Regions from separate parts of the Pelomonas nitida genome, predicted to be linked through region 4. Evidence: predicted binding sites of a transcription regulator. Region 4 holds the regulator's gene; each other region holds the start of a gene.
What was found. The regulator LexA, encoded in region 4, represses DNA repair genes until DNA is damaged. The targets are predictions, from matches to a motif close to ACTGTATNNNNATACAGT.

Region 1: a site for LexA is predicted at 5,483-5,500, ahead of ACG00X_RS01235 (PA0069 family radical SAM protein). Genes of this name have one in related genera too.
Region 2: a site for LexA is predicted at 1,630-1,647, ahead of recA (recombinase RecA). Genes of this name have one in related genera too.
Region 3: a site for LexA is predicted at 4,738-4,755, ahead of imuA (translesion DNA synthesis-associated protein ImuA). Genes of this name have one in related genera too.

Annotation. Positions count from the first base shown of each region.
Region 1 is NZ_JBIGIA010000001.1:274,265-281,683, reverse strand. Features, by position in the region: gene dnaJ (molecular chaperone DnaJ) at 1-620, shown strand, start outside; gene ACG00X_RS01245 (response regulator) at 886-2,517, shown strand; gene ACG00X_RS01240 (phosphoethanolamine transferase) at 2,630-4,303, shown strand; gene ACG00X_RS01235 (PA0069 family radical SAM protein) at 4,358-5,482, opposite strand; gene ACG00X_RS01230 (MFS transporter) at 5,682-6,983, shown strand; gene dnaB (replicative DNA helicase) at 7,019-7,419, opposite strand, start outside.
Region 2 is NZ_JBIGIA010000007.1:136,159-143,577, forward strand. Features, by position in the region: gene ACG00X_RS10980 (sensor histidine kinase) at 1-760, opposite strand, end outside; gene ACG00X_RS10985 (response regulator) at 862-1,533, opposite strand; gene recA (recombinase RecA) at 1,684-2,721, shown strand; gene ACG00X_RS10995 (regulatory protein RecX) at 2,732-3,301, shown strand; gene sucC (ADP-forming succinate--CoA ligase subunit beta) at 3,691-4,851, shown strand; gene sucD (succinate--CoA ligase subunit alpha) at 4,923-5,816, shown strand; gene ACG00X_RS11010 (YjbE family putative metal transport protein) at 5,877-6,563, shown strand; gene ACG00X_RS11015 (serine/threonine-protein kinase) at 6,574-7,419, shown strand, end outside.
Region 3 is NZ_JBIGIA010000001.1:75,516-82,934, forward strand. Features, by position in the region: gene ACG00X_RS00335 (error-prone DNA polymerase) at 1-2,560, opposite strand, end outside; gene ACG00X_RS00340 (Y-family DNA polymerase) at 2,557-3,855, opposite strand; gene imuA (translesion DNA synthesis-associated protein ImuA) at 3,824-4,714, opposite strand; gene ACG00X_RS00350 (serine/threonine protein kinase) at 4,856-5,914, opposite strand; gene ACG00X_RS00355 (GNAT family N-acetyltransferase) at 5,959-6,780, opposite strand; gene rplM (50S ribosomal protein L13) at 7,026-7,419, shown strand, end outside.
Region 4 is NZ_JBIGIA010000006.1:163,927-171,345, forward strand. Features, by position in the region: gene ACG00X_RS09720 (TonB-dependent receptor plug domain-containing protein) at 1-1,314, shown strand, start outside; gene ACG00X_RS09725 (MarC family protein) at 1,339-1,941, shown strand; gene ACG00X_RS09730 (hypothetical protein) at 1,966-2,112, opposite strand; gene ACG00X_RS09735 (GNAT family N-acetyltransferase) at 2,149-2,700, opposite strand; gene aceA (isocitrate lyase) at 2,952-4,250, shown strand; gene ACG00X_RS09745 (hypothetical protein) at 4,374-5,219, shown strand; gene lexA (transcriptional repressor LexA) at 5,311-5,982, opposite strand; gene ACG00X_RS09755 (asparaginase) at 6,067-6,984, shown strand; gene ACG00X_RS09760 (organic hydroperoxide resistance protein) at 6,985-7,419, opposite strand.

The DNA.
Region 1 (7,419 bases), on a different contig from region 4:
GCTCCGGCACCGTGCACATGCGCCAGGGCTTCTTCAGCATCCAGCAGACCTGCCCGCACTGCCACGGCACCGGCAAGATCATTCCCGACCCCTGCACCAGCTGCAACGGCCAGGGCAAGGTCAAGAAGCAGAAGACGCTGGAGGTCAAGATCCCGGCCGGCATCAACGAGGGCATGCGCATCCGCTCGGCGGGCAATGGCGAGCCCGGCGTGAACGGCGGCCCGGCGGGCGACCTCTACATCGAGATCCGCATCAAGCAGCACGACCTCTTCGAGCGCGACGGCGACGACCTGCACTGCACCATGCCCGTCTCGCTCGTCACGGCGGCGCTGGGCGGCAGCATCGAGGTGCCCACGCTGGGCGGCAAGGCCGAGATCGAGCTGCCCGAGGGCACGCAGCACGGCAAGACCTTCCGCCTGCGCGGCAAGGGCATCAAGGGCGTGCGCTCCAGCTACCCCGGCGACCTGTACTGCCACATCGCCGTGGAGACGCCGGTCAAGCTCACCGAGCACCAGAAGAAGCTGCTCAAGGAGCTCGACGAATCGCTCAAGAAGGGCGGCGAGAAGCACTCGCCCAATGCCAAGAGCTGGACGGACCGGGTCAAGGACCTGTTCAAGTAAGCCCGCGCTCACGCGCCAAGCCGCAGCGGCCCGCCCGGGCCCTGCGGCTTTTTTTGTGTCAAGGGGTCGGCCCGACTGCATCCGCACGGCCCTGCGCCTAAAGTCACGTCAGGCCCTCACTCCAGGCAAACCAGCTCACGCTGCCGGTTGACGACGTCCTACAGTCAACGGGTTGCCCGACCGATGACCCACCCGTGACCCGTACGAAGCGCGCGCCCACCCAACATCCCGGCCCCGGGCCGGTCATGGGGGTCGCATGTTCCTGATGGACGACACCATCCAGGACGCGTCGGCACTCATCATCGACAGCAATGCCACCTCACGCAGCCTGATGTCTGCGCAGCTGCGCGACCTGGGCGTCGGCACGGTGCGCCAGACGCCGCGCGTGAAGGATGCCCGCGTCATGCTGGAGCACCAGACCTTCGACATCGTGCTGTGCGACTACCACTTCGGTGGCACGGACGCGTCGGGGCAGGACCTGCTGGACGAACTGCGCCGCGAGGGCCTGCTGCCCTACTCCACCGTCTTCGTCATGGTGACCAGCGAAGCCACCTACGCCAAGGTGGCGGAGGCCGCCGAGGCGGCGCTGGACGCCTACCTGATCAAGCCCTACACCAGCGCCAACCTCGCCGAGCGGCTGGCCAGCGCCCGCTTGCGCAAGCGCATCCTGAAGGACATCTTCGAGGCCATCGAAAACCAGGATTTCGAGACGGCCGCCAACCTGTGCCTGGCGCGTTTCGAAGCCAAGGGCAAGTACTGGCTGTACGCCGCACGCATCGGCGCCGAGCTGCTGTTGCGGCTCAAGCGTTTCGATGACGCCCGGCTGCTGTACGAAGCCATCATCGCCGCCAAGACCGTGCCCTGGGCGCGGCTGGGTGTCGCGCGCGCCGAAGTGGCCAGCGGCAATCTGCAGAAGGCCCGGCGCACGCTGGAGAACCTCATCGGCGAGCTGCCCGACTACGCGGACTCCCACGACCTGATGGGCCATGTGCAGATGGAGCAGGGCGACCTGCAAGAAGCGCTGAAGACCTACCAGATCGCCACCACGCTGACGCCGGGCTGCCTGCTGCGGCTGCAGCGCTGCGGGGCGCTGGGTTTTTATGCCGGGCAGCGCGAGGAGGCGCTGCGCATGCTGGAGCGCGCCATGTCGCAAGGCCTGCGCTCCAAGCTGTTCGACATGCTCAGCCTCGTGCTTGTCGGCCTCATGCGCTTCGACCAGAAAGACTTCAAAGGCTTCAAGTACGCCCACGACGCGCTGACCGCCGCGATGGAACGCGCCCCGGGCTCCATCCGGCTGCGTCGCTTCGACCTCGTCTTTCGCGGCCTCGCGTTCTTGCTGGAGCGCCGCGTCGGCCAGGCGCTCGTGATGGCGCGCGAGTTCACCGCTCATGCCGACGAGGGTAATTTCGACCTCGAAGCTGCGTCGCTGCTGACGGCGCTGTGGATCCGCCTGTCCAGCCAGGAAGTCGAGCTCGAGGAGATGATGCCCATCCTGAAGACCCTGGGCATGCGGCACTGCTCGGCCAAGGCCAGCACCGAGATCCTGGTGGCCATCTCCGAGGCGCACCAGGGCGCGGTCGACCAGTTCCGTGACTGCCACCATCAGATCTTCAGCGTCGCCGAAACGGCGATGCGCCACTCCATGCGCGGCACGGCCAAGGTGGCGGTGGAGCTGCTCATCCAGCAGGGCGGCTTGACGCGTAACGCCAAGCTCATCGACATGGCCGGCCTGGTGCTCAAGCGCCATGCCGACAAGATCGAAGAAGCCGCCGAGCTGGCCGTGCGCATCGAGGACCTGCACGCCCGCTATGTGCTGCCCATGGGCAGCGATCACGCCAAGGCCCGCGCAACCGGCGGGCTGGCGCTGCGCACCCATTCCACGCCGGCCGCGGCCTGAAGGTTCACCACCGTTTTTCCCGAGGCTTGCCGTCATGCGGCGCCGCGAGAATGCAGCCGGCCGTTCCCTCCTCCGCCCGGCCCCTACCAGCCCTTCCCTCGCCACCTAGCCGATGTCCCTGCCCGCCCGCCTGCTGTCCTGGTTCCGCCCCGACACCTCCCGCCCCCTCACCCAGGCCTGGCTGGCCGCGCTGTGGATGGGCTTGCTGGCCAACTGGCCGCTGTGGAAGCAGTTGCAGGCCCAGCCCGGCATCGGCATCGGCTTCACGCTGGCCTTCGCCGGCATGGTGGTGGCCGCCACCGGCGCCGTGCTGAGCCTGCTGGCCTGGCCGCGGCTCATCAAGGGCGTGCTCGTCGTGCTGCTGCTGAGTGCCGGCTCGCTCGCCTACTTCATCGGCAGCTACGGCATCGTGTTCGATCCCACCATGGTCGTGAACATGGCGCAGACCGACGTGCGCGAAACCCGCGACCTGCTGAGCTGGAAGCTGTTCGCCAGCCTGATCGTGCTGGGCGCCCTGCCCGCCTGGTGGCTGCTGCGTCGGCCCAAGGCGCCGGCGCAATCGGCCGGCAAACGGCTGGGCGGCAATCTGGCCAGCTTCGGCCTGGGCCTGGTGGCCATGGTGGTGCTCGCGATCAGCGTGTTCGCGACGCTGTCCTCGACCATGCGCAACAACAAGTCCATCCGCTACATGGTCACGCCGCTGAACGCCGTGTACTCGGTCAGCATCGTCGGCGTGCGCAGCCTGTCCGGCCCCAAGGGCCCGCCGGTCGTCATCGGCGCCGATGCTCATCTGCTGCCGCGCGCCGAAGGCAGCAAGCCGCCGCTGCTGCTGTTGGTCGTCGGCGAGACGGCGCGGTCGATGAACTTCAGCCTCAACGGCTACGCGCGCAACACCAACCCGGAACTGTCGAAACTGCCGGTCGTCAGCCTGAAGGACGTGAGCTCCTGCGGCACCGCCACGGCCGCCTCGCTGCCCTGCATGTTCGCGCCGCAGGGGCGCGGCGGCTTCAATGCCGACAAGCCGCAGGAGAACCTGCTCGACGTGCTGCAGCGCGCCGGCCTGGCCGTGCTGTGGCTGGACAACCAGAGCGGCTGCAAAGGCCTGTGCGACCGCGTGCCCAACAGCCCCACGTCCAAGCTGCCCGAGGGTGCCGCGCCGCTGCCGGGCAGCCTGTGCCACAAGGACGAACTCGACGGCGACGAGTGCTTCGACGAGGCGCTGCTGCACGAGCTGGACAAGCGCATCGCCGCACTGGACCCCGAGCGCGTCAAGCGCGGCCTCGTGCTGGTCATGCACCAGATGGGCAGCCACGGCCCCGCCTACTTCAAGCGTTCGCCCGACGACCTCAAGGCCTTCCTGCCCGAGTGCAAGAGCAACCAGCTGCAATCCTGCGAACGCCAGCAGGTCGTCAACGGGTACGACAACACGCTGGTGACGACCGACCGCCTGCTGGCCCGCTCCATCGCCTGGCTGCAGACGCAGCAGGCCTTCGATGTCGGCATGCTCTACGTCTCCGACCATGGCGAATCGCTGGGCGAGAACGGCCTCTACCTGCACGGCATGCCCTACGCGATGGCGCCGGCCGAGCAGACGCATGTGCCCATGATCCTGTGGGTGCCCGAGAACGGCGCGCTGGCCGCGTCACTGAAGCCCGGCTGCCTGGCTGCGCTGCGTGACAAGCCGGCGTCGCACGACAACCTGTTCCACACCACGATGGGCTGGGTGGGCGCGCGGGCGGATGTCTACAAGCCGGAGTGGGACTTGCTGGCGGGTTGCCGAAACTGAAGACCTTGCGGGACAGACCGCCCGAGCGCAGCGAGTAGCTCTGTCCCCAACCGACTAAAAAAGATCCCCCTGCGCCGACGGCTTGCGTGGCCGGTTGAACAGCGCCAGCTGCACCGGCCGGCGCTCGGTGCGCAACCCCAGCTTGGCGGCAGCCCGACGCAGGCGCGCGCGCAGCAGCTCGGCCCACACGCCCTCACCCGTGAAGCGCGTACCGAAGCGGGCGTCGTTGTCCTTGCCGCCGCGCATGTCGCGGATGCGGGCCATCACGCGGTCGGCACGGTCGGGGAAGTGCTGCCGCAGCCAGTCCTGGAACAACGGGTTCACCTCCCAGGGCAGCCGCACCGGGATGCTGAAGGCGCTTTGCGCGCCAGCCTCGGCGGCGGCTTCGAGGATGCGCTCCAGCTCCGGCTCGTTGATGAACGGGATGATGGGCGACACGCTGACGCCCACCGGCACGCCGGCATCCGCCAACGCCTTGATCGTGCGCAGCCGCCGCGCCGGCGCTGCCGCGCGCGGCTCCAGGATGCGGGCCAGATCGTTGTCCAGCGTCGTGACCGACAGGTAGACCGACACCAAGCCTTGCGCGGCCAGGGGCGCGATGAGGTCGAGGTCGCGCTCGATGCCGCTGCTCTTCGTGACGACGGAGAACGGGTGCTGCGCCTCGGCCAGCACCTCGACGATGCGGCGGGTGATGCAGAGGCGGCGCTCGACGGGCTGGTAGGCGTCTGTCGCCGTGCCGAGCACCAGCGAGCGCGGCTCGTAGCGTGGCGACGCCAGCGTCTCGCGCAGGCGTTCGGCGGCGTTGATTTTGGCGACGATGCGGGTCTCGAAATCCAGCCCCGGCGAGAGGTTCAGGTAGCTGTGCGTGGGCCGCGCGAAGCAGTACACGCAGCCGTGCTCGCAGCCGCGATACGGGTTGATCGAATAGTCGAAGGAGATGTCGGGCGACTGGTTGCTGGTGACGATCTTTTTGGCCAGCTCCTCGATGACTTGCGTGGCAACGGGCACATGCTCCTCGGCGGCCTGCTGGTCCAGCGAGCCCCAGCCGTCGTCATACTGCTCGCGCTCGCGCTGCTCGAACCGGTGCGGCATGGCCGTGGCCGTGCCGCGGCCCTTGATGGCGTCGATGGGGACCAGCGCCGGCTGGGCGGTGGCGATGCGGGATGGCGTGCGCGACATGCTGTAAATATATACAGCATTCAATGGCTGCGCTTGCAGACACGGCGCGCCAGCCCGGCTGGGCGCCCGGCGCAGCGCACCAGCCCGCGCAGCGTGCCTCTGCGGTTCACGCCGCGCCGCAAGGGCGACCAGTGATTGACGAAGGCGCCGCCCCCATGACCTCAGGGTAGACCCCCATCCCGTCAGTAGACTCGCGCCGATGATCCTGCAAGAACCCAGTGCCCCAGGCAGCGCCCGGCTGCGCGACCAATTCGACTACCTGCGGCTGCTGGCCGCGCGCGTGACCGGCGGCGCCGCCAACCAGATGCTGATGGTGGCCCTGGGCTGGCAGATGTACGACCTGACCGCCAGCGCCTGGGACCTGGGCCTCGTCGGCCTGGCGCAGTTCCTGCCAGCGCTGCTGCTGACACTGCCCGCCGGCCATCTGGTCGACTCGCATGACCGCCGGCTGCTGCTGGCCGCCAGCCTCGGGCTGCAGTTGCTGACGGCCACCTGCCTGGCGCTGGCCAGTGGCGGTGGCTGGGTCGGGCCGCATCTCATCCTGGCGCTGTCGGTGGTGCTGGGCTGTGCGCGCGCGCTGCAGATGCCGGCACAGCAGGCCTTGCTGCCGGCCCTGGTGCCGCCCACCCTGCTGCCGCGCGCGGTCGCCACGTCCAGTTCGACCATGCAGGCGGCCATCATCGCCGGCCCGGCGCTCGGCGGCGTGCTGTACGCGCTGGGCCCCTGGGCCGCCGCGCTCATCGAGCACAGCACGGCCAGCAGTGCCGCAGCGCACTGGGGCGCCGCCATCGTCTACGGCGTGTCGCTGGCGCTGCTGGTGGCGGCCGTGGTGGCCGTGCTGGCCATCCGGCACCGGCCGCTGCAGGCGCGCCGTGCAGCACCGGGCATCGCGCAGCTGACCGCCGGCATCCGCTTCATCTGGCAGCGGCCCGTCGTGCTGGGTGCCATCTCGCTGGACTTGTTCGCCGTGCTGCTGGGCGGGGCGACCGCCCTGCTGCCCATCTTCGTGCGCGACATCCTCCACACCGGCCCCGAAGGCCTGGGGCTGCTGCGCGGTGCGCCGGCACTGGGCGCCGTGCTGGTGGGCCTGTGGCTGTCACGCCGGCCCATCGCCCGCCGCGCCGGCCACTGGCTGCTGAGCGCCGTGGCGGTATTCGGCCTGTCGATGATCGGCTTCGCGCTGACCACGTCGTTCGCCGTCGCCTTCATCGCCTTGGCCATCAGCGGCGCCGCCGACATGGTAAGCGTGGTCATCCGCCAGTCGCTGGTGCAGCTGGAAACGCCCGACGACATGCGCGGCCGCGTGGGCGCCGTCAACTCCGTCTTCATCGGCGCCAGCAACCAGCTCGGCGAGTTCGAGTCCGGCGCGACCGCTGCGCTACTGGGCCCCGTCGGCTCGGTGCTACTGGGCGGCGTCGGCGTGCTGGTGGTCGTCGGCGTGTGGTTCAAGCTCTTCCCTGCGCTGGCGCAGCGGGACAGCCTGCAGCCGACGGCACACTGACGGGCCACGCCTCCAAGGCCCGCCGGGAACGGCGCTCAGTATTCGTCGCGCTCCACGCCGATATAGCCCGGCGCGAGGTTCTCGAACTTGGTGTGCATGCGCTGGAAGGCCAGCTTCACCGTGCCCACCGGGCCGTTACGCTGCTTGGCGATGATGATCTCGGCCACACCCGGCTCCTTGCACTCGTCCTTGGTGTAGTACTCGTCCCGATAGATGAACATGATGATGTCGGCGTCCTGCTCGATGGCGCCGGATTCGCGCAGGTCGGACATCATGGGCCGCTTGTCAGGACGCTGCTCCACCGAGCGGTTCAGCTGCGACAGCGCAATGACCGGGCACTTCAGCTCCTTCGCCAGCGCCTTCAGGCCCCGCGAGATCTCGCCCAGCACGGTCGCCCGGTTTTCCTCGTTGCCACCGCCGTTGCCCGTCATCAGCT
Region 2 (7,419 bases), on a different contig from region 4:
GCAACCCGGCCAGCGGCGTCTTCAGCTGATGCGCGGCGTCGGCCAGGAAATGCTTCTGGCGGCTCATCGACGAGTCCAGCCGCGCCAGCAAATCATTGATTGCCTGCACGAGCGGCGCCACCTCGTCCGGCACGCGCTGCTCATCGATGGGCGACAGATCGGAGCTGTCACGGGAGCGGATGCGCCGCTGCAACTCGTTCAGCGGCGAGATGCCGCGCGCTAGCGCCAGCCACACCAGCAGCACCGCCAGCGGCAGGATGACGAACTGCGGCAGGATGACGCCCTTGATGATCTCGTTGGTCAGTCGCGTGCGCTTGCCCAGCGTCTCGGCCACCTGCACCAGCAAGGTCCTCGACGCGCCCGTCTGGCCAGCCGTCTCCGGCGTCACCCACAGATAGGCCACGCGCACGGACTCCGCGCCCACCTCGTCATCACGGAAGTGCAGCTCCCAAGGCACCACCGGCGCATCGTCCGTCGGCAGCGGCAGCGCCGCGTCACCGCTGAGCAGCTCGCCGCGCCCCCCCAGCACTTGGTAGAACACCGTGTCGGTCGCGTCCACGCGCAGCAGCGCGGCGGCCTCGGGGGCGAGCGCGTAGCGGTCCCGGCCCTTGGCGGGCGCCTCGGTTGCCGACGCCTGCTGCCCCAGGCTGCGGGCCATTTCGCCCAGCTCGCGGTCATACGGTCTACCCGCGATGCCCTGCGCCACCAGCCACGTCAGCGCCACGCTGATCGGCCAGATCAGCAGCAGCGGCGCGAGCATCCAATCGAGGATCTCGCCAAACAGCGAGCCTTGTTGCCGGCCGGAACCTTCCGCACCCGGCATCTACGCAGGCCGCCGCGCGCCGCCACCGGCCACGCCGTTCATGACGCGATCTTCTCCAGGCAGTAGCCCAGCCCGCGCACGGTCGCGATGCGGATCGGCCCCTGCTCGATCTTCTTGCGCAGCCGGTGGATGTAGACCTCGATCGCGTTGTTCGAGACCTCTTCGCCCCATTCGCACAACCGCTCGACGAGCTGGTCCTTGCTGACCAGGCGCCCCGCGCGCTGCAGCAACACCTCCAGCAGCGACAGCTCGCGCGCCGACAACTCCAGCATCTGCTCGTTGATGTAGGCCACGCGGCCGGTGGCGTCGAAGGTCAACGGCCCATGCTTGATGACGCTGCTGGCCGTGCCCAGGCCGCGCCGGGTCAATGCACGCACACGGGCCTCCAGCTCCTGTAGCGAGAACGGCTTGGCCATGTAGTCGTCGGCCCCCAGGTCCAGGCCCTTCACGCGCTGCTCCACACTGTCGGCCGCCGTCAGGATCAAGACCGGCATCGTCGCCCCGCGCCCGCGCAACTTGCGCAGCACCTCCAGGCCATGCAGCCGTGGCAGGCCGAGGTCGAGGATGACCAGATCGAACTCGTGTGTCGCCAGCGCGGTGTCCGCCTCGGTGCCCGAGCTGACGCGGTCCACCGCGTAACCCGAGGCGCGCAGCGCCCGCAACAACCCATCGGCCAGCACTTGGTCGTCTTCGGCAATCAGGATGCGCATGTTCTTCTGTCTCCTGCACAGATGTTATGTGGTGACGAGGTGGCTCACGCCATGAGCCACCCATCCCCTAGCATTCATCAACGCTGGGGACGAACCACTGTACAAACATACAGATTGCCCCATAATTCCGACATCGCACTGGAGAAACACATGGACGCCCCCGTCAAAACCCTGAACACCGAAAAAGCCAAGGCCCTGCAAGCCGCCCTCGCCCAGATCGAGAAGCAGTTCGGCAAGGGCTCCATCATGCGTCTCGGTGAAGGTGAGGTCATCGAGGACATCCAGGTCGTCTCCACCGGCTCGCTGGGCCTGGACATCGCGCTGGGCGTCGGCGGCCTGCCGCGCGGTCGCGTCGTCGAGATCTACGGCCCCGAGTCCTCCGGCAAGACGACGCTCACGCTGCAAGTCATCGCCGAGATGCAGAAGATGGCGGGCACCTGCGCCTTCATCGACGCCGAACACGCGCTCGACGTGCAGTACGCGCAGAAGCTCGGCGTCAACCTGAGCGACCTGCTGATCAGCCAGCCCGACACCGGCGAGCAGGCCCTCGAAATCGTCGATGCGCTCGTGCGCTCCGGCTCGGTGGACCTCATCGTCGTCGACTCCGTCGCCGCGCTGACCCCCAAGGCCGAAATCGAAGGCGAAATGGGCGACAGCCTGCCCGGCCTGCAAGCCCGCCTGATGAGCCAGGCGCTGCGCAAGCTGACGGCCACGATCAAGAAGACCAATTGCATGGTCATCTTCATCAACCAGATTCGCATGAAGATCGGCGTCATGTTCGGCTCGCCCGAAACGACCACCGGCGGCAATGCGCTGAAGTTCTACGCCTCCGTGCGGCTGGACATCCGCCGCATCGGCTCCATCAAGAAGGGCGAAGAAGTCATCGGCTCCGAGACCAAGGTCAAGGTCGTCAAGAACAAGGTCAGCCCGCCGTTCAAAACCGCCGAATTCGACATCCTCTACGGCGAAGGCATCAGCCGCGAGGGCGAGATCGTCGACATGGGCGTCGTCGCCAAGATCGTCGAGAAATCCGGCTCCTGGTACGCCTACCAGGGCGAGAAGATCGGTCAGGGCAAGGACAACGCCCGCGAGTTCCTGCGCGAGAACCCCGATCTGGCCCGCGAGATCGAAAACAAGATCCGCGAGTCCCTGGGCGTGGCGCAGCTGAGTGCACCGGCCGAGGAATGATCGCGACCAGATGCATCGCATGGCGCGGCAGGCGCTGTCCCTGAAGGCGCGGGCCATCGGGTTGCTGGCCCAGCGGGAGCACAGCCGCGCCGAGTTGCGACGCAAGCTGCTGCGCATCGAGGCGCAACAGCGCGCCCAACGCCCGCTCAACGGCACCGCCGCGCGCCATGACGATGGTGAGCCTTCTCGCACCCGCATCGCGCCGCCAGCCGACGACGACATCGAAGCCGACGCGGCTGGCGGCCCCGATGCCGCCGCCGCCGTGGACGCGCTGCTGGATTCGCTGGCCGCCAGTGGCTACCTGGACGAAGCACGCTTTGTCGAATCCCGTCTGCACATCCGCGCCTCGCGCTTCGGCGCGCAGCGGATTCAGCAGGAACTGGCCCAACACGGCCTGAAGCTGGACGCCGAACAGCAGGCCACGCTGCGGGCCACCGAGCTGGAGCGGGCCCGAGAAGTCCGGCTGAAGCGATTCGGCACGGAGCCGCCCGCAGACGCCGAGGCGCGCGCCCGGCAGATGCGCTTTCTGCTGGCACGCGGCTTTTCCGCCGAGGTGGTGCGCCGACTGCTCAGGGGCTGAGCCGCGCTTCTCAGCGCGAACAAAGGGTAATTTCCCCCTCCGTGCTACATTGCCGACTGCCGCCCGAACGGCGGTTCACCCGGTTACAAGCCTCCAGCTCCTGGGCAACGTCGCCCTGAGAGCCGGTCAAACCGCTGTCCCGGCATCGGCCGGGTTGCTTCGCCTGCATCCGCTTCATGCCCCCCGTCGTCCACCTGTCCCTCCTGCGCCGCCCTTCGCACTGCCGCGCCGCCGATGGGCAGTTGTTCCTGCACGACGTTGCCGGCAGCACCGAGCGGGCCCCGCATCAGCGCAACGACCGCCTCTCCCTCCGGTTCCAATCCCCTCGGCCGCTGCCCGCAGCGTCCGCGTCGATCGCTTTCTGACTTCCCGACCCGAAAGACCCAGCCATGAAAATTCACGAATACCAGGGCAAAGAAATCCTGCGCCAGTTCGGCGTTCCCGTGCCGCGCGGCATCCCGGCCTTCACCGTGCAGGAAGCCGTTGAAGCAGCCCAGAAGCTGGGCGGCCCGGTCTGGGTCGTGAAGGCGCAGATCCACGCCGGTGGCCGTGGCAAGGGTGGTGGCGTCAAGGTCGCCAAGACCATCGAGGACGTGAAGGCCAAGGCCGAAGGCATCCTGGGCATGCAGCTGGTGACGCACCAGACCGGCCCCGAAGGCCAGAAGGTTCGCCGCCTCTACATCGAAGACGGCGCCGACATCAAGAATGAGCTCTACGTCTCGCTGGTCACCGACCGCGGCACGCAGAAGGTTGCGTTCATCGCCTCCAGCGAAGGCGGCATGGACATCGAAGAAGTGGCCCACAGCACGCCCGAGAAGATCATCACCGAGATGATCGACCCGCTGACCGGCCTGACCGAAGCCCAGTCGCGCAAGATCGCCGGCGCCATCGGCCTGACCGGCGGCTCCGTCGACCAGGCGGTCGACATCTTCGCCAAGCTCTACAAGTGCTACATGGAGACCGACGCGTCGCTGGTTGAGATCAACCCGCTGAACTGCGACTCCAAGGGCAACCTGATGGCGCTGGACGCGAAGTTCAACTTCGACGCCAACGCGCTGTTCCGCCACCCCGAAATCGTCGCCTATCGCGACCTCGACGAAGAAGATCCGGCCGAGATCGAAGCCTCGAAGTTCGACCTGGCCTACATCAGCCTGGACGGCAACATCGGCTGCCTGGTGAACGGCGCCGGTCTGGCCATGGCCACGATGGACACCATCAAGCTGTTCGGCGGCGAGCCGGCCAACTTCCTGGACGTCGGCGGCGGCGCCACGGCCGAGAAGGTCACCGAGGCCTTCAAGATCATGCTGAAGAACAAGGCCGTCAAGGGCATCCTGGTCAACATCTTCGGCGGCATCATGAAGTGCGACACCATCGCCGAAGGCGTGATCACCGCCTGCAAGGCCGTGAACCTGTCCGTGCCGCTGGTCGTGCGCATGAAGGGCACCAACGAAGAACTGGGCAAGAAGATGCTGGCCGAATCCGGCCTGCCCATCATCGCCGCCGACACGATGGCCGAAGCGGCCACCAAGATCGTCGCCGCCGTAGCTTAAAGACCTTGCGGGACAGACCGCCCGAGCGTACTCGCGAGTAGCTCTGTCCCCAACTGACTAGGAACAGACCCATGTCCATCTACATCAACAAAGACACCAAGGTCATCACCCAGGGCATCACCGGCAAGACCGGCCAGTTCCACACCCTGGGCTGCCAGGCCTATGCCAACGGCAAGAACGCCTTTGTCGCAGGCGTGAACCCCAAGAAGGCCGGCGAGAAGTTCTCCGAGATTCCCATCTACGCGACCGTCAAGGAAGCCGCCGGCCAGACCGGCGCCACCGTGTCCGTCATCTACGTGCCGCCCGCCGGCGCTGCCGCCGCCATCTGGGAAGCCGTCGAGGCCGACCTGGACCTGGCCATCTGCATCACGGAAGGCATTCCCGTCCGTGACATGCTGGAAGTGCGCAACAAGATGAAGGCCAAGGAAGCCGCTGGCGGCAAGCGCACGCTGCTGCTGGGCCCCAACTGCCCGGGCCTGATCACGCCGGAAGAAATCAAGATCGGCATCATGCCCGGCCACATCCACCGCAAGGGTCGTGTCGGCGTGGTCTCGCGCTCCGGCACGCTGACGTACGAAGCCGTGGCTCAGCTGACCGAACTGGGCATCGGCCAGTCGTCGGCCGTCGGCATCGGTGGCGACCCGATCAACGGCCTGAAGCACATCGACGTGATGAAGGCCTTCAACGATGACCCGGACACCGACGCCGTCATCATGATCGGCGAGATCGGCGGCCCGGACGAGGCGGAAGCCGCGCGCTGGTGCAAGGCCAACATGAAGAAGCCCATCGTCGGCTTCATCGCTGGTGTCACCGCCCCTCCGGGCAAGCGCATGGGCCACGCCGGCGCGCTGATCTCCGGCGGTGCCGACACGGCCGATGCCAAGCTCGCCATCATGGAAGAGTGCGGCTTCACGATCACGCGCAACCCGTCTGAAATGGGCAAGCTGCTCAAGGGCCTGCTGTAATCCGGGCCTAGCCCAAGCACAAGCCGCCGGCTCATCCGGCGGCTTTTTCATTTCCAGCCCATGGAACATCTCGACGCCGCCTTCTTCTTCGCCCTGCTGAAAATCATCTGGGCCGACATCCTGCTGTCTGGGGACAACGCGGTGGTGATCGCGCTGGCCACCCGCCGGCTGCCGCCCAAGCAGCAGCGCCAAGCCATCGTGGGAGGCGCTGCTGCGGCCATCCTGATGCGAGTGCTGCTGGCGCTGTTTGCGATCCAGCTGCTCCAACTGCCTTTTCTGAAACTCGTCGGCGCCGCGATGCTGGTCTGGATCGGCGTGAAGCTGATGAATCAGGCCGACGAGGACGCCGAGGTCGGCGAAGTCCATGGTCTGTGGGCCGCGATACGCACCATCCTGCTGGCCGACCTGGCCATGAGCCTGGACAACGTCGTGGCCATCGCGGCGGCGGCGAGTGCGGCCGCCGCGCCCATGCGGCCGGTGCTGCTGCTGATCGGGTTGGGGCTGTCGATTCCGCTCATCGTCTTCGGCAGCACGCTGCTCCTGAAACTGATGCAGCGCTTCCCGGCCATCATCACCCTGGGCGCCGCCCTGCTCGGGTTCGTGGCGGGGGAGATGGCGATCACCGACAGCGCGCTGGAAAGCTGGTTCGCCACCAACCTGCACGACCTGGGCTACACCGTGGGCATTGCGGGCGCCATTCTCGTGGTGGCACTTGGCCTGATGCGCTCGCGCCGCGCTGCCACCTAAGATCGCCGCCATGAGCGGCAGCGAAAACTCGGGCAGGGCAGGCGGCTTCTGGCAGCGCCTGCTCGGTCGCGGCCATGCGGCGGCGGAAGTGGCCCCGGGCGCACCAGACACCGCGCCACCGCCCGCCCCGGCCTGCCCCGCAGCGTCGACGCCCCCCACATCCGCCGATCTGCGAGATTTCGAACTGGGCGCCGAGCTCGGGCGCGGTGCGATGGCCGTCGTCTACAAGGCGACGCAGCGCTCCACCGGCCTGCAGGTCGCCATCAAGCGCCTGTCGCTGAGCCGGGAGTTCTCCGCCGACGACCTGGCCGACGTGCGCGACCGCTTCATGCGCGAGGCCCGCGCCGCGCGCACGCTCCAACACCCCGACATCCTGCAGGTCGTGGACGCCGGCGAGGACGGGCGCGACGCCTGGCTCGCCCTCGAATATGTGCTGGGCCGCGACCTCAGCCTCTTCACGCGGCCGGGCCATCTGCTGCCGGTGCGCGAGGTCGTGCAGATCGGCGTGCGGCTCGCCCGCGCACTGGACTACGCGCACAGCCAGGGCGTCATCCACCGCGACATCAAGCCGGCCAACGTCATGCTCGACCGCGTCAACGGCGGCCTGAAATTGATGGACTTCGGCATTGCCCGCGTCGGTGACGGCAACCGCACCCGGACCGGGCTCGTGCTGGGCACGCCCTCCTTCATGTCGCCCGAGCAACTGGCCGGGCTGACCGTGGACGGCCGCAGCGACCTGTTTTCCCTGGGCGTGTTGCTCTACCAGCTGCTGACCGGCACGCTGCCGCATCAGAGCGAATCGATGGCGCGGCTGATGCAACTCATCGCCACGGTGCCCGCGCCCGACGTCAGGGTG
Region 3 (7,419 bases), on a different contig from region 4:
GGGCGCTGTGGTTCACGTCGATGGCGCGCACCTCGACGTGGTGCCGCCGCGCGTCCTGCACGAGCTGGCTGGGCGTGTAGAAGCCCAGGGGCTGGGAGTTCAGCAGCGCGCACAAAAAGGCCGCCGGCTCGTGGCATTTGAGCCAGGCGCTGACGTAGGTGAGCAGCGCGAAGCTGGCGGCGTGGCTTTCGGGGAAGCCGTAGCTGGAGAAGCCTTTGATCTGGTCGAAGATGCGGCGGGCGAAGTCGTCGGTGTAGCCGCGCTCGCGCATGCCGTTCACGACCTTGTCGTAGTACTGCTCCAGCACGCCGGGGCGCTTCCAGGCGGCCATGGCGCGGCGCAGCTGGTCGGCCTCGCCGGCGCTGAAGCCGGCGGCGATCATGGCGACCTGCATGACCTGCTCCTGGAAGATGGGCACGCCACGGGTGCGCCACAGCGCGGCCTTCAGCGCCTCGCTGGGGTATTCGACCTGCTCCGGCGGCAGCGCGCGGTTCTTCAGGTAGGGGTGGACCATGCCGCCCTCGATGGGGCCGGGCCGCACGATGGCGACTTCGATGACGAGGTCGTAGTAGTCGCGCGGCTGTAGGCGCGGCAGCATGGACATCTGCGCGCGTGACTCGATCTGGAACACGCCGATGGTGTCGGCCTTGCAGATCATGTCGTAGGTGGCGCTGTCGTTGTCGGGGATGGTGAGGTCGATGGCGGTGCCGCGCATCGGGTTGACGAGGTCGAAGCAGCGGCGGATGGCGCTGAGCATGCCCAGCGCCAGCACGTCGACCTTCATCATCTTGAGCTCGTCGATGTCGTCCTTGTCCCACTCGATGACGCTGCGGTCCTTCATCGTCGCGTTCTCGATGGGCACGAGGCGTTCGAGCGGGCCTTCGGTCAACACAAAGCCGCCGACGTGCTGCGAGAGGTGCCGCGGCAGGCCGTTGAGTTGGCGGGCCAGCGTGATGAGCTGCAGCAGGCGCGGGTCGTCCTCCTGCAAGCCCAGCGGGCCCAGTTGCTGCTGCAGCGCCGCGCGGTGTTCCTCGGGCAGCACCTGAGTGGACCAGCCGCTGTGGTCGTGGCTCATCGCGTCGAGCTGCGCCTCGGTGAGCCCCAGCGCCTTGCCCACGTCGCGGATGGCGCTCTTGGGGCGGTAGCTGATGACGACGGCGGTCAGCGCGGCGCGGTCGCGGCCGTATTTGGCGTAGAGGTACTGGATGACTTCCTCGCGGCGCTCGTGCTCGAAGTCGACGTCGATGTCGGGCGGCTCGTTGCGCTCGCGGCTGATGAAGCGCTCGAACAGCAGCGTGCTGCGGTCGGGGTCCACCGACGTGACGTGCAGGCAGTAGCAGACGATGCTGTTGGCCGCCGAGCCGCGGCCCTGGCAGAGGATGCCGATGCCGCGCGCGAAGGCGACGACGTCGGCCACGGTCAGGAAGTAGTGCTCGTAGCCGAGTTCCTCGATGAGTTCGAGCTCGTGCTCGATGCGGGCGCGCCAGGGGCCGGGGATGCCGCCGGGCCAGCGCTTGCCGGCCCCCGCGTAGGTGAGCGCGCGCAGGTGCTGGCGCGGCGTGACGCCAGCGGGCACCACCTCGCTGGGGTAGCGGTAGCTGATCTCGTCGAGCCGGAAGCTGCAGCGCGCGGCCACGTGCAGCGTCTCGCGCATCAGTGCCGGCGGGCAGATCTGTGCGATGCGCTGGCGGCTGCGCAGGTGGCGCTCGGCGTTGGGCTGCAGGTCGAAGCCGCAGTCGGCCACGGGGCGGCCGAGCCGCGTGGCGGTCATCACGTCCTGCAGCGCCTTGCGCGAGCGCACGTGGAAGTGCACGTCGCCGGCTGCGACGAGCGGCAGCGCGGTGTCGTCGGACAGCGCCTGCAGCCGCTGCAGCCAGGCCATGTCGTCGGCCTCGCGCAGCAGCTCCACGGCCAGCCAGGCGCGGCCGGCGAAGTGGCGCAGCAGCCAGTGCGCCGGTGCGGCGAGTTCGGCGTCGCTGGCCTGGCGCGGCAGCACGATCAGGGCCAGGCAGTCGGCCAGCTTGGCCGGGTCGATCTGCCGCCAGTGCAGCGTGTACTCGCCCTTGACCGGGCTGGCGCGGCGCAGCCCGGTGATGAACTGGCTGAGGTTGCCGTAGCCGTTGAGGTTCTGCGCGATCAGCACGAGCTTGAAGCGCGGCGTGCCGGCGTCGTCACGCACGAGGAACTCGCTGCCGATCAGCAGCTTCAGCAGCGTGGGGGGCGGCAGGTCGTCTTCGGGCTCGCCGGCCAGCCGCGCGGCGGCGCGGGCTTCGTGGTGCGCGGCCTCGCGCAGTTCGCGCAACTGCTTGTGGGCCCGCACGACGCCGGCCAGCGAGCATTCGTCGGTGATGGCCAGCGCCTCGTAGCCGAGCGTGACGGCGCGCTCCACCAGCTCGGCCGGCTCCGAGGCGCCACGCAGGAAGCTGAATGCGCTCAGGCAGTGCAGTTCGGCGTAGCGCAGCCGCCCGCCGGGGATGCCGGGCGCCGTTGCGCGCGGTGTGGATGTGGGCGCCGGTGCCGGTGCCGGTGCCGGTGCCGGTGCCGGTGCTTGCGGGCTCATGCGAACACCCCGTGCAGGAACCACCCGGAGCTGCTGGAGGCTGTGTCGGGAAAGCGCTCGTGATAGACCCACAGCAGCCCGCGCGTGGCGCTGCGGTAGACGAAGTAGTCACGCGTGTGCAGCGCGCCGGGGCCTTCCCACCAGCCGGCCTCAATGCGGTGCGGCCCGCTGATGCGCGTCAGCGGGCCGCAGTACAGCGGCTGCTCCTGCGCATCGCAGCGCAGCGGCTGCGGCGGCTCGGTCAGCCAGGTGGGCTGCGGCCCGGGCGGCGGGCGCACGGCGGCGGGCGACGGCGGCGCGGGCCAGGGCAGCCAGCGCTGCATGCGGTCCAGCCGGTGGTCTTCCTGCAGCCGGCCTTCGCGCACGCGGGCCGGCCCGAGCCGCACGGACAGCCGTTCCAGCAGCGCATGCGTGGTGGTCTGCTCCTGGGCGTCGGTGCGGCCGGGCAGCAGGCCACCGCTGAGCTCCTCCAGCGGCAGCACGGTGTCGGCGCTGAGGGTGATCTCGCCGGCCGGCGCGGCCAGCGTCGTGCGCGCCAGGTGCTCGGCCAGCAGCCGCGACAGGCGGGTCAGGTCGCGCGTGGTGTCGGCCGTGGCCACGGTGAGCTCGCCGCTGCCGGCCACGTCGCGCGCACGCATGGCGTTGTGCTGCCAGCCCAGGCGCAGTGCGCGCACGCCGGCATGGCGCGCCGCCAGGAAGGTGCAGAGCTGGCGCAGCAGCGTCTCGGCGAAGTGCAGCAGCACGGGCGCATGCTCCACGCGCCAGGGCAGCTCCAGCCGGGCGTCGAAGCGGTCGGGCAGCGTCAGCCAGTCGTGCACTTCGGGCAGGTCGCCATAGGCGCGGTCCAGCGCGGCCAGTAGCGCGGGGCCGAAGCGGCGGGCCAGCGCCGGGCGCGGCAGCCGGCGCAGTTCGCCCAGGTGGCGGCAGCCCAGCCGCGCCAGCATGGCGTGGTGGGCCTGCGCGGCGCTGAGGGCGGGCAGGGGCAGGGCGTCCAGCCGTTCGCCGAGGCGGCCAGACGCGGGCCCGCCCGGGCAGCGCGCCAGGGCCAGCGCGGCCAGCGCCGTGGGCGCCCAGGCCGTGGCGCCCAGCGCCAGGCCGGCCTGCTCGGCGCGCGATTGCAGCAGCAGCCGCAGCGCGCGGGCGCCACGGAACAGCCGCAGGCTGCCCGACATCTCGGCGACGACGCCCTCCTCCAGCCGTGCGACGCGGGGCGTGAAGCTCAGCGCCAGCCAGGCCAGGGCGTCGGCGTCGCCGGCCGGCGCATCAGGCTTGCAGCACAGGGCGAGCCAGCGCATCGGCGCGCTCCGTCGGCGGGCTGGCCGGTGTGGGGAAGGGCGCGGGCAGGGGCACGGGAGTGGGCCGGGGCTTGCGCTTGGCCGCCGTCAGCAGCGGCGCCACTGCGGCGGGCAGCGCGGGCAGCTGCAGCCAGCCTTCGTGCATGGGCCCGCGGCGCTTGAGCAGGTGCACGTCCAGCCCCCAGTCGTCGCCGGGCCGCACGGCCACGCGCAGCGGCGCGGCAGACGACTGCTGGCCGGCACGCTCGGGCCGCACGAGGAAGGTGGGTGCGTCCGACCCCAGGGCATGCACCTGCAGGCGCCGCAGTTGCTCCGGCCGCGCGTCGGGCAGCCAGGCCAGCAGCGCCACGCGCGACTTGATGGCCTGCTCGGCGGCCCACAGCGCCTCGGCGGGCGTGGCGGTGCTGGCCCAGATCAGCGCCTGCGGCGGCAGCCCCAGGGCCTGCAGGCCGGGCAGGTGCGGCGTGTGTGGCGGGTTCACGAGCAGCAGCGCGCGCGGCGCAGGCCCGCTGGTGCGCAGCCGGCGGCCCGGCGTGGCGGCGGGCAGGGCCTGGGCGGCCCACCAGCCGCGCAGGGCTGGCGCCAGCAGCCGCCACTCCAGCACGCCGGCCTGGGGCGCCAGCAGTTCGGTGACGGCGTGCAGCGGCCAGCCGCCGCCGGGCAGTTCGGCGTCCAGCGCCGTGAAGCCGCTGGGCAGCGTGGGGGCGAGGGCGGTGCCGAGGCTGCTGCCACGCCACACGCGGCCATGCAGCGGGCCGGCTTCGTCCAGCGGTGCGGGGCTGGGATGGGCTGGTGAGTGCAGGGCCGTGGCTGGATGAGCGGCCGCAGGGGCGACCTCAGGGGCGGGAGCGGGCAGCATGGGGCGGGCGATGAAAGCGAAATACTGTTGTTATATCCAGTATTCTTGCAGATGCATCCCCCACAACCGCAAGTGCCTGTGCGCCCCGGCATGGCGCCCTTTGGGGCGCAAAAGTGCCTGGCGGCAGCGCGCCGTGAATGCCTAGGCGAAGCCGTCGCCGTCGAAGTCCACGATGTCTTCGTCGCGCACGCGTGCGGGCGTCGTGTCCCGGGGGCGCATCGCCTCGAGCTGTTCGCGCAGCAGGGCGGTCTGGTCCATCCAGTAGTTGGGCGTGCCGAACCAGGGGAAGGCCGCCGGGAAGGCCGGGTCGCCCCAGCGGCGGGCGAGCCAGGCGCTGTGGTGGATCATGCGCATGGTGCGCAGCGGCTCGATGAGGCGCAGCTCGCGGTCGTCGAATTCGGCGACCTGCTCGTAGCCGTCCAGCACGGCATGGAGCTGGCGGCGCGCGGCGTCGGGGTCACCGGGCAGCAGCATCCACAGGTCCTGCACCACCGGGCCTTGCGACGCGTCGTCGAGGTCCACGAAATGCGGCCCGCGGTCGGGCGTCCACAGGATGTTGCCGGGGTGGCAGTCGCCGTGCAGGCGAGTCAGCTGCAGGTCGGGCAGGCTGTCGAACGCGGCCTGGATGGCGTCGATGCAGCGGCGCACGGTGTCGTCCCAGGCCGGGGCGGTTTCCGGCGGGATGGCGTCGTTGGCGATCAGCCAGTCGCGGGCGCTCTGGGCCGGCGCGGCGCTGGCCCACTGCATTCGTTCGGTGAACGGCCGCTGGCGGCCCACGCCGTGCAGCCGTGCCAGCAGCCGGCCGATCCAGCGCAGCACGTCGGGGTCTTCCAGCTCCGGCCCGCGGCCGCCCTGGCGCGGCGTGACCGCCAGCCGCTGGCCCTGGTGGTGGAACAGCGTCGAGCCGTCGGCCAGCGCCCAGGGGGCCGCGACGGGCACCTCGGCTGCGGCCAGCTCGGCGGCGAACGCGTGTTCTTCCAGGATCTGGGCGTCGCTCCAGCGCCCCGGCCGGTAGAACTTGGCCACCGCCGCCGTGCTGCCGCAGCGGGCGTCCTCCAGGTGCAGCATCAGCACGCGGTTCTCGAAGGAGTTGAGCTGCAGCATGCGGCCGTCGGCGCGCAGGCCGGCGGCGTCCAGGGCGTCGAGCATGAACTCCGGCGTCAGGTCGCCGAAGCTGAGGTCAGGTGTCGCGTGATGCATCCGGCGAGTGTCGCCGGTCGGCGGCAGCAGGCCGCCAGCGCCGCCTACTCCTTGGCCGCGCGGCCCGAGGCGTCGAAATGCGCCTTCACCTCGGCCACGCTCTCGACGAACTCGCTGATGACCTGGGCCTGGCGCTTGAACTGGAAGTCCAGCTCGCCCAGATGACGCTCCAGCGCCTGCTCGACCTGCGAACCGAAGGAATCCGGTGGCAGGCGCAGGTAGGCGGCCGCTTCGCCGCCGTCCCGCTCCACCACGGCACCGGCGGCCGTGGCGATGCGCAGCATCGGCCGGTTCTCGCTCAGCGCATGGATGAAGAGCGTGTCGATGCCCCGGTTGCGGGCATGCAGGCCGGCGGTCTCGAACAGCCGCCGCCCCAGGCCCTGGCCGCGCGACGCCTGCAGCACCGAGACGCCGAATTCGGCCATCGTGCGCGTCGGGTCGCCCGGCACGGGCTGGTCAAAAGCCAGGTGGGCCAGCGCCACCAACTGCAGTTGGCGGTTGAAGATGCCCAGCACCTCGTCGCGGCTGAAGTCGATGCCGGCGGCGTACTTGTGGATCTGCTCGTCCGACGCGGCATAGCCGAAGCGCAGGTAGCGATCGCGCGCGTCCAGCGTCAGGAGATGCTCGACGATGCGGCGGCGGTGGCTGCGCGTCAGCGAGCGGATGGGCACCCAGGTCGACAGCCGCTCCAGCGCCGCACGCGCACCGGCCAGCGGGCCTTCGGCGGGGGCCGCGGCCTCGGTGACTGGCGCCGCAGGCGGGGGCGGCGATGCCGGGTTGGGCCCGAAGGCCGACAGCACCTCGTCCCAGCCCGAGGCCGGGTCGGCAGCGGGCGTGGGGGCAGGGGTGGGGCGCTTGCGTGGCATGGCTGACGGGGAGCGTATCGTGCCTGGGCTTTTCAAACCAGAGCCTTGCCTGATACACTCGTGGGCTTTTCCGTCAAAAGGCTGCGGGAAAGACGACCGAAATGCAGGCAAGCCGGCCCAAAAGCCGCCGTGCATGCACCGCGCCGAGAGGCTGTGCAACAGACACACGCACCGAGGCCGGTCGACGTTTCAGCCATCCATCGCCGGCCCTTGTTCATCGAGGGCAGGCATAGCGAAAGCAACTCATGAAGACCTTCAGCGCCAAGCCGGCCGAGGTGACGCACGAGTGGTTTGTGATTGACGCCACCGACAAGGTGCTCGGACGTGTTGCCAGCGAAGTGGCACTCCGTTTGCGCGGCAAGCACAAGGCCATTTACACGCCTCACGTGGACACCGGTGATTTCATCGTCATCGTCAACGCCGACAAGCTCCGTGTGACCGGCAACAAGGCCACCGACAAGGTGTACTACCGTCACAGCGGCTTCCCCGGCGGCATCTACGCCACGAAGTTCAAGGACATGCAAGCCAAGCACCCCGGCCGCGCGCTGGAGAAGGCCGTCAAGGGCATGCTGCCCAAGGGCCCGCTGGGTTACGCCATGGTCAAGAAGCTGAAGGTCTACGCAGGTCCCACGCACCCGC
Region 4 (7,419 bases):
AACCAGGATCTGCTGAACGGCGGCAAGGGCGTCAGCGCGACGAGCTTCGACGCCGGCGGCTTCGGTTTCAGCCAAGCGACGACGAACTTCGACGTCAGCCGCTTCTTCCCCGACCTGCTGGGCGGCAGCAACATCGCCTTCGGCGCCGAGTACCGCAAGGAGAAATACGACATCGTCGCTGGCGAGCCGGGCTCCTACATCGACGCCGACGGCGTCGGGTTCGGTGGCAATGCCGGCAGCCAGGGCTTCCCTGGCTTCCAGCCGGGCGATGCGACGAACCGCAGTCGCAACAGCCAGGCGTTGTATGCCGACTGGGAAGCCAGTTTCACGCCATCGCTGACCGTGGATGCCGCGGTGCGTGCCGAGCACTACAGCGACTTCGGCTCCGCGACGACGGCCAAGCTGGCCGGTAGCTACAAGCTCGGCAAGGCGTTGATGCTGCGTGGCGCCGCCAGCACGGGGTTCCGCGCGCCCAGCCTGCAGCAGCTCTACTTCTCGTCCACATTCACCGACTTCATCAGTGGCCAGCCGCTGGACGTCGTGCTGGCGCCCAACGGCAGCAAGATCGCCAACGCCGCGGGCGTGCCGGCGCTGAAGCAGGAGAAGGCCAAGAACCTGTCCGTCGGCTTCACCGTCAAGCCCGACGCCGACACGGCCATCACCGCCGACCTTTACCAGATCAACATCAAGGACCGAATCGTGCTGTCGGGCCGCTTCGACGCCGACAACTATCCGGCGCTCGGCACCATCCTGCAGGGGCTGGGCGTGGGCCAGGCGCAGTTCTTCGTGAACTCGGTCAACACGCGCACCCGGGGGCTGGACCTGACTGCCTCCACCCGGGCCAAGGTCGGCGCCGGCCAGCTGAGCACCTTCCTGGCGCTGAACGTCAGCCGCACGACGGTCACCGCCCGCAATGCGCCAGCCGCGCTGCAGGGTTACGAGGACGTGCTGCTGTCCACGCGGGAGCGCCTGTTCATCGAGGAGGCCGGCCCGCGCATGAAGGGCACGCTGGGCTTCGAGTATGCGCAGGGCGCCTGGACGGGCGAGGCCAAGATCATCCACTTCGGCAAGCAGACCCAGGGCGGGTTCACCGACGGCGTCTTGCTGAAATACAAGCCCAAGGCCTCGATGGACCTGGGCATGAGCTGGCAGGCCACGCCTGCGCTGAAATTGAGCGTCGGTGGCAACAACGTCTTCAATGTGAAGCCGACCCGCCAGGACCCGTACGAGACCGACAACGGCTTCTATTACGACAGCGTGCAGTTCGGCCTCAACGGCGCGTCCTACTTCGCGCGGGCTCACTACAGGTTCTGAGGTCGTCGCGGACAATCCGGGCGGATGGACCACAGTTTTCTCTCCGCCCTGATCCTCCTGCTGCTCGTGCTCGACCCGCTCGGCAGCCTGCCTGTCTTCATTCCCATCATGCGCAACGTGCCGCCCGAGCGGCGCACGCGCGTGGCGGTGCGGGAAGTCGGCATCGCGTTTGTCGTGCTGTTCGCCTTCATGTTCCTGGGCGACAGCTTCCTGAGCGTCATGCACCTGTCGGAGCGTTCGCTGGAGGTGGCCGGCGGCGTCATCCTGATGATCATCGCGATCCGCATGATCTTCGGCGCCTCGGGCGAGTCGGCCTATGGCATGGAGCCCGGCAAGGAGCCCTTCATCTTCCCGCTGGCGGTGCCGCTGCTGGCGGGCCCGTCGGCGATGGCGACCGTGTTGCTGCTCGCGTCGCGGCAGCCCGATCGCATCTATGAATGGATTGGCGCGCTCAGCACGGCGCTGCTGGTGTCAGGCCTGGTGCTGGTGCTGGCCGACCGCATCCGCAAGCTGCTGGGCGACTCGGTCGTGTCGGCCCTGGAGAAGCTGATGGGGCTGGTGCTGACGGCCATTGCCGTCGAGATGGTGCTGGCCGGCCTGAAGCGCTACTTCATCGGCGGGCTGTAGGCCGCCGCCGGCCAGCGGGTCGGCTTACTTGTTCTTCTTGGCTTCCTTGCCCTTCGGGATCACCGACGTCATCGGTGCGACCGGGCGGTCAGAGCCCGCGGACTTGCCCTGGGGCGCGTCCTTCTTGGGCTTCTTGGTCATCTTGTTGCTGCGTTGTTCGGTGTTGGCCATGGTTCCTCCTGCAGGTGAAAGTAGAGATAGCGCGAACTATGCCTCAGCGTCGTAGCGCGTCTTGGCGGCGCTGGCGGCCCACTGAGCCGCGGTGATGTCATAGCGCCGGCAATCCATGTCGTACCAGCGACCGGTGCCGGTGAATTGCATGCCCAGGCGTTCCATGACGGTGGAGGAGGGCGTGTTCTCGGGGCGGCAGACGGCGCAGATCTGCTCGGGCGCCAGGGTGGCGAACGCCCAGCCCACCATGTGACGTGCGGCCTCGCTCGCATAGCCCTGACCCCAGGCGTCCTGCCGCAGGCGCCAGCCGGTCTCCAGTGGGCCGGCCGGGTCACGGTTGAGGTGCTGGATGCAGCCGCAGCCGATCAGCTCGCCGTCTTCCTGGCGCATGAAGGCCCACCAGGAATAGCCGAACTCCGCCCAGCGCGCCTGCACGCGGTCGATCATGTCCTGCGTGTCCTGTGGCGTGTCGGGCCGGCCGGTGATGTGCCGCATGACCACCGGGTCGCGGTTGAGGCGATGCAGCGCATCGAAGTGCTGCTGGGATAGGGGTTCCAGCCGTAGCCGAGGGGTTTGAAGCTGCGTCATGGGCGCGATTCTGCGGCTGACCGCTCTCACGATTCGAAAGTGACCTTTTGGATGGTGAAAAGTCCGATTGCTGCGGTGCCGCAATATTTCTCATTATGGCAAAACCACTTTTGCGATTTGAAATGTTGCAGACAAGTTATTGTTTTTTAACAAGAAAGTTTTTTGTCTTCTACAAGACTTGAGGGTTTTCGACCGGCACGTGCGGGACTAGTCTTACGTCATCGGTTTTCAACGTTTGCCAAGGAGCTCTCATGACCCGCCTGACCCGTGAACAACAGATCGCCGCCCTCGAGAAGGACTGGGCCGAAAACCCGCGCTGGAAGGGCATCACGCGCGGCTACAGCGCTGCCGATGTCGTGCGGCTGCGCGGCTCCATCGACATCGAGCACACGCTGGCCAAGCGTGGCGCCGAGAAGCTGTGGGGCCTCGTCAACAGCGAGCCCTTCGTCAACGCGCTCGGCGCGCTGACGGGCAACCAGGCGATGCAGCAGGTGAAGGCCGGCCTGAAGGCCATCTACCTGTCCGGCTGGCAGGTGGCGGGCGACGCCAACAGCAACGGCGAGATGTATCCCGACCAGTCGCTTTACTCCGTGGATTCGGTGCCCAAGGTCGTCAGGAAGATCAACGCCACGTTCAAGCGCGCCGATGAGATCCAGTGGAGCGAAGGCAAGGACGACATCGACTTCTTCGCGCCCATCGTGGCCGACGCCGAAGCCGGCTTCGGCGGCGTGCTGAATGCCTTCGAGCTGATGAAGGCCATGATCGAGGCCGGCGCCGCCGGGGTGCACTTCGAGGATCAACTGGCCAGCGCCAAGAAATGCGGCCACATGGGCGGCAAGGTGCTGGTGCCCACGCGTGAAGCCGTGGCCAAGCTCGTCGCGGCGCGCCTCGCGGCCGACACCATGGGCGTGCCCACGCTGCTGGTCGCCCGCACCGATGCCGAAGCCGGCGACCTGGTCACCAGCGACATCGACGACAACGACAAGCCGTTCTGCACCGGCGAGCGCACCGTGGAAGGCTTCTACCGCACGAAGAACGGCCTCGACCAGGCGGTCAGCCGCGGCCTGGCCTATGCGCCGTACGCCGACCTGATCTGGTGCGAGACCGGCAAGCCCGACCTGGCCTATGCCAAGGCGTTTGCCGACGCCATCCATGCCAAGTTCCCCGGCAAGCTGCTGGCCTACAACTGCTCGCCGTCGTTCAACTGGAAGAAGAACCTGGACGACGCCACGATCGCCAAGTTCCAGCGCGAGCTGGGTGCGCTGGGCTACAAGTTCCAGTTCATCACGCTGGCCGGCTTCCACAGCCTGAACTACTCGATGTTCAACCTGGCGCACGGCTACGCGCGTCATCAGATGAGCGCATTCGTCGAGCTGCAGGAGGCTGAATTCGCCGCCGCCGAGAAGGGCTTCACCGCGGTCAAGCACCAGCGCGAAGTCGGAACCGGCTACTTCGACGCCGTGACCACCACCATTGAAGCCCAGGCTTCCACGGCGGCGCTGAAGGGGTCGACCGAAGACGAACAGTTCTTCGACGCCAAGCACGGCTGATCGACCGGCAGCACGCTGATTTCCCGCCGTCAACGTCAACTCCTGACGGCTTTTTCAGCCCGCTTCGGCGGGCTTTTTTCATGGTGTCATCGCAGTGTCATCTGCATGTCAAAGACTGGCGCCATGAACAACACAACAACGACAACAACGTTCAACCTTCCCACACGCATTCGCCACTGGTGGGCCCGACGGGCCGAGCCCGGCCGGGCCCGGGTGCTGCGCCGGCGCTACGCCGTTGCGAGCGTCGCCGCCGGCCGCATCCCGCCGGAGGTGCGTGCGGCCTGGGCGCGGCTGGCGCCCGACGAATTTCCTGGCCTGGCGATCGACGACGCGGCATGGCTGCGGTGTTCGCTGGGGCTGGCCCAGTTCTTCGATGTCTGCCGGCGGCAGCAGGCCAGCGGCCCCTGCGCATTGCCGAGCAAGGCGGCCGATTCGGTGTGGCATGTCTGGTTGCAGACCGACCCCGCAGGCCTGGCGCACTGGCAGCAGCGCTGTTTTGGCCAGGTCGTCGAGCACCGCGAAGCGCAGGCACTCGGTGAGCCGCTGGAGGCTTGTCTGGCCCGGAGCTGGGTGGGCGCCTGCCGCAGCGAGGGCATCAGCCCGCTCGGGCCACGCCTGCCGCTGATGTTCGCGCTGGATGGCTGGGTGGGCGTGCCGACCGGCTGGGCCTACCAGCACCGGCGCGGCACGCTGGCGCACCAGCAGATCGACGGTTTTGGCCGCCCGGCCGGCAGCGTCGTCATGCATGCGGGTATCGCCGGCGGCGGCCTGGTCGCGTTGGGGCTGATGACCGACGCGGAGCTGAAGGCCGAGGAGCGTCGCCGCCAGGGGAGTGACAGTGGCAGCACCGGCGGCGGTGACTGGAGCGATGCGGGCTCCAGCGACGCCTGCGATGCGAGCTCGGATGCCAGCAGCGGTTCGAGCTGCGGGTCGAGTTGTGGTTCCGGCTGCGGCGGGGGCGGCGACTGAAGGGCGCTCGGATCGACGATCTACGGAGCGCCGGCCGCTGCGGCGCTCGTCAAGCGCTGCTCAAAACGTCTTGCGATGCCTGTGTGAGTGTTCAGTTGAAGCCTCGGCCGCGAATCAGGCCGACGGCCAGGCCTTCGATGGCGAACTGCTCGGTGCGCTCGTCGATGAGGATGGGTTCGAAATCCGCGTTCTCGGGCAGCAGCTGAATGCCCGCTGGCCCGCGCTTGAAGCGCTTGACGGTGACTTCGTCGCCCAGGCGGGCCACGACGATCTGGCCGTTGCGGGCCTCCTTGGCCGACTGGACCGCGAGCAGGTCGCCGTCGAGGATGCCGATGTCCTTCATGCTCATGCCCTTGACCCTGAGCAGGTAATCGGGGCGGCTGGCGAACAGGCTGGGCTCCACGGCGTAGGTCTGTTCGATGTGTTCCTGCGCCAGGATGGGCGCGCCGGCGGCGACGCGGCCGATCAGCGGCAGTGTCAGCTGGGCGAGGGCAGGGATGGGCAGCTGGATCTGGCGCGCGCGATTCAAGGCGCTGAGCGCGTCCGACTTCAGGCGGATGCCGCGCGAGGTGCCGCCCACCAGTTCGAGCATGCCTTTGCGCGCGAGGGCCTGGAGGTGTTCCTCGGCCGCATTGGCCGACTTGAAACCGAGCTCGGCGGCGATTTCGGCGCGGGTGGGCGGAGCGCCGGTGCTTGCGATCGCGTTGCGGACGAGATCAAAGATCTGCTGCTGGCGGGCGGTAAGCTTGGGTTGGTCTTGCACAGGCGGCCTTTTCGTATGGCTGGCAATTTGTCCAGCAACTGTATTTTTGTCCAGGAATCTCGCAAATTGCAAACCCATGACCGTTTGATCGTCATTCTGGGCACCGGCGGCACCATCGCCGGCACGGCGCGCACGGCCAGCGATGGCGTGGGCTACACGGCCGCACAGCTCCGGGTGGAGGACCTGCTGGCGGCGGTGCCGGCGCTCGCGGCACAGCGCCTGGAGGCCCATCAAGTGGCCCAGCTGGACAGCAAGGACATGGACTTCGCCACCTGGCAGCGGCTGGCCAGCGCCGTGCACCAGCATCTGGCGCGGCCGGAGGTGGCCGGTGTCGTCATCACGCATGGCACCGACACGCTGGAGGAGACGGCTTATTTCCTGCACCGCGTGCTGGCGCCGGCCAAGCCGGTGGTGCTGACGGCCGCCATGCGGCCGGCCACGGCGCTCGCGCCCGATGGGCCGCAGAATCTGTTCGACGCCGTGCAGGTGGCGGCTGCGCCGGGGGCTGCCGGCGTCGTCGTGGCGATCGCGGGGCGGGTGCACGATGCCGTGCAGGTGCGCAAGACCCACAGCTACCGCGTCGACGCCTTCGAGTCGTCGGACGGCGCGCTGGTGGCGCGGGTGGAGGAGGGTGTTGTGCGCCCTCTGGGGCGCTGGCCCGCCGGCGCGGCCCTGGGCCTGGAGCGGGTGGCGACGGATGTCGAGCACTGGCCGAGGGTGGAGATGGTGTTCAACCATGCCGGCGCAGACGGCCGCATGGTGCGTGCGCTGCTGGATGCAGGCGTCGACGGCTTGGTGGCCGCCGGCACGGGCAATGGCACCTTGAGCACGTCGCTCGACGCGGCGCTGCGCGAGGCACAGGCCCGGGGTGTGCGCGTCGTGCGCAGCACCCGCTGCGATGCCGGGCCGGTGATGGACCTGCCCGGCCTGTTGCCGGCGGCCGGCGCGTTGAGCCCGGTCAAGGCCAGGGTCGAGCTGATCCTGGCCTTGCTGGCGCGCTGATCAGACGATGGTCAGCGTGACGTCCACGTTGCCGCGCGTGGCGTTGGAGTAGGGGCAGACCTCGTGGGCTGCGGCCACGAGTTGCTCAACCACGTCGCGGGCCAGGCCCGGCACGGAGATCTTCATGTCGACCGAGATGCCGAAGGCGCCCGGCTTGTTGGCGTGAGGGCCGATGCCGACGTCGGACGTGATGGAGACGTCCGCCGGCAGGCTGAGCTTCTGGCGGCCGGCGACGGCCTTCAGCGCGCCGATGAAGCAAGCCGAATAGCCGGCCGCGAACAGCTGCTCGGGATTGGTGCCGGGGGCGCCGTCGCCGCCGAGTTGCTTGGGCGTGGTCAGGACCACGTCCAGCGCGCCGTCGGACGACTTGGCAGTGCCGGCGCGGCCGCCGGTGGCGGTGGCGGTGGCGGTGTAGAGGGATTTTTCGATGGCCAT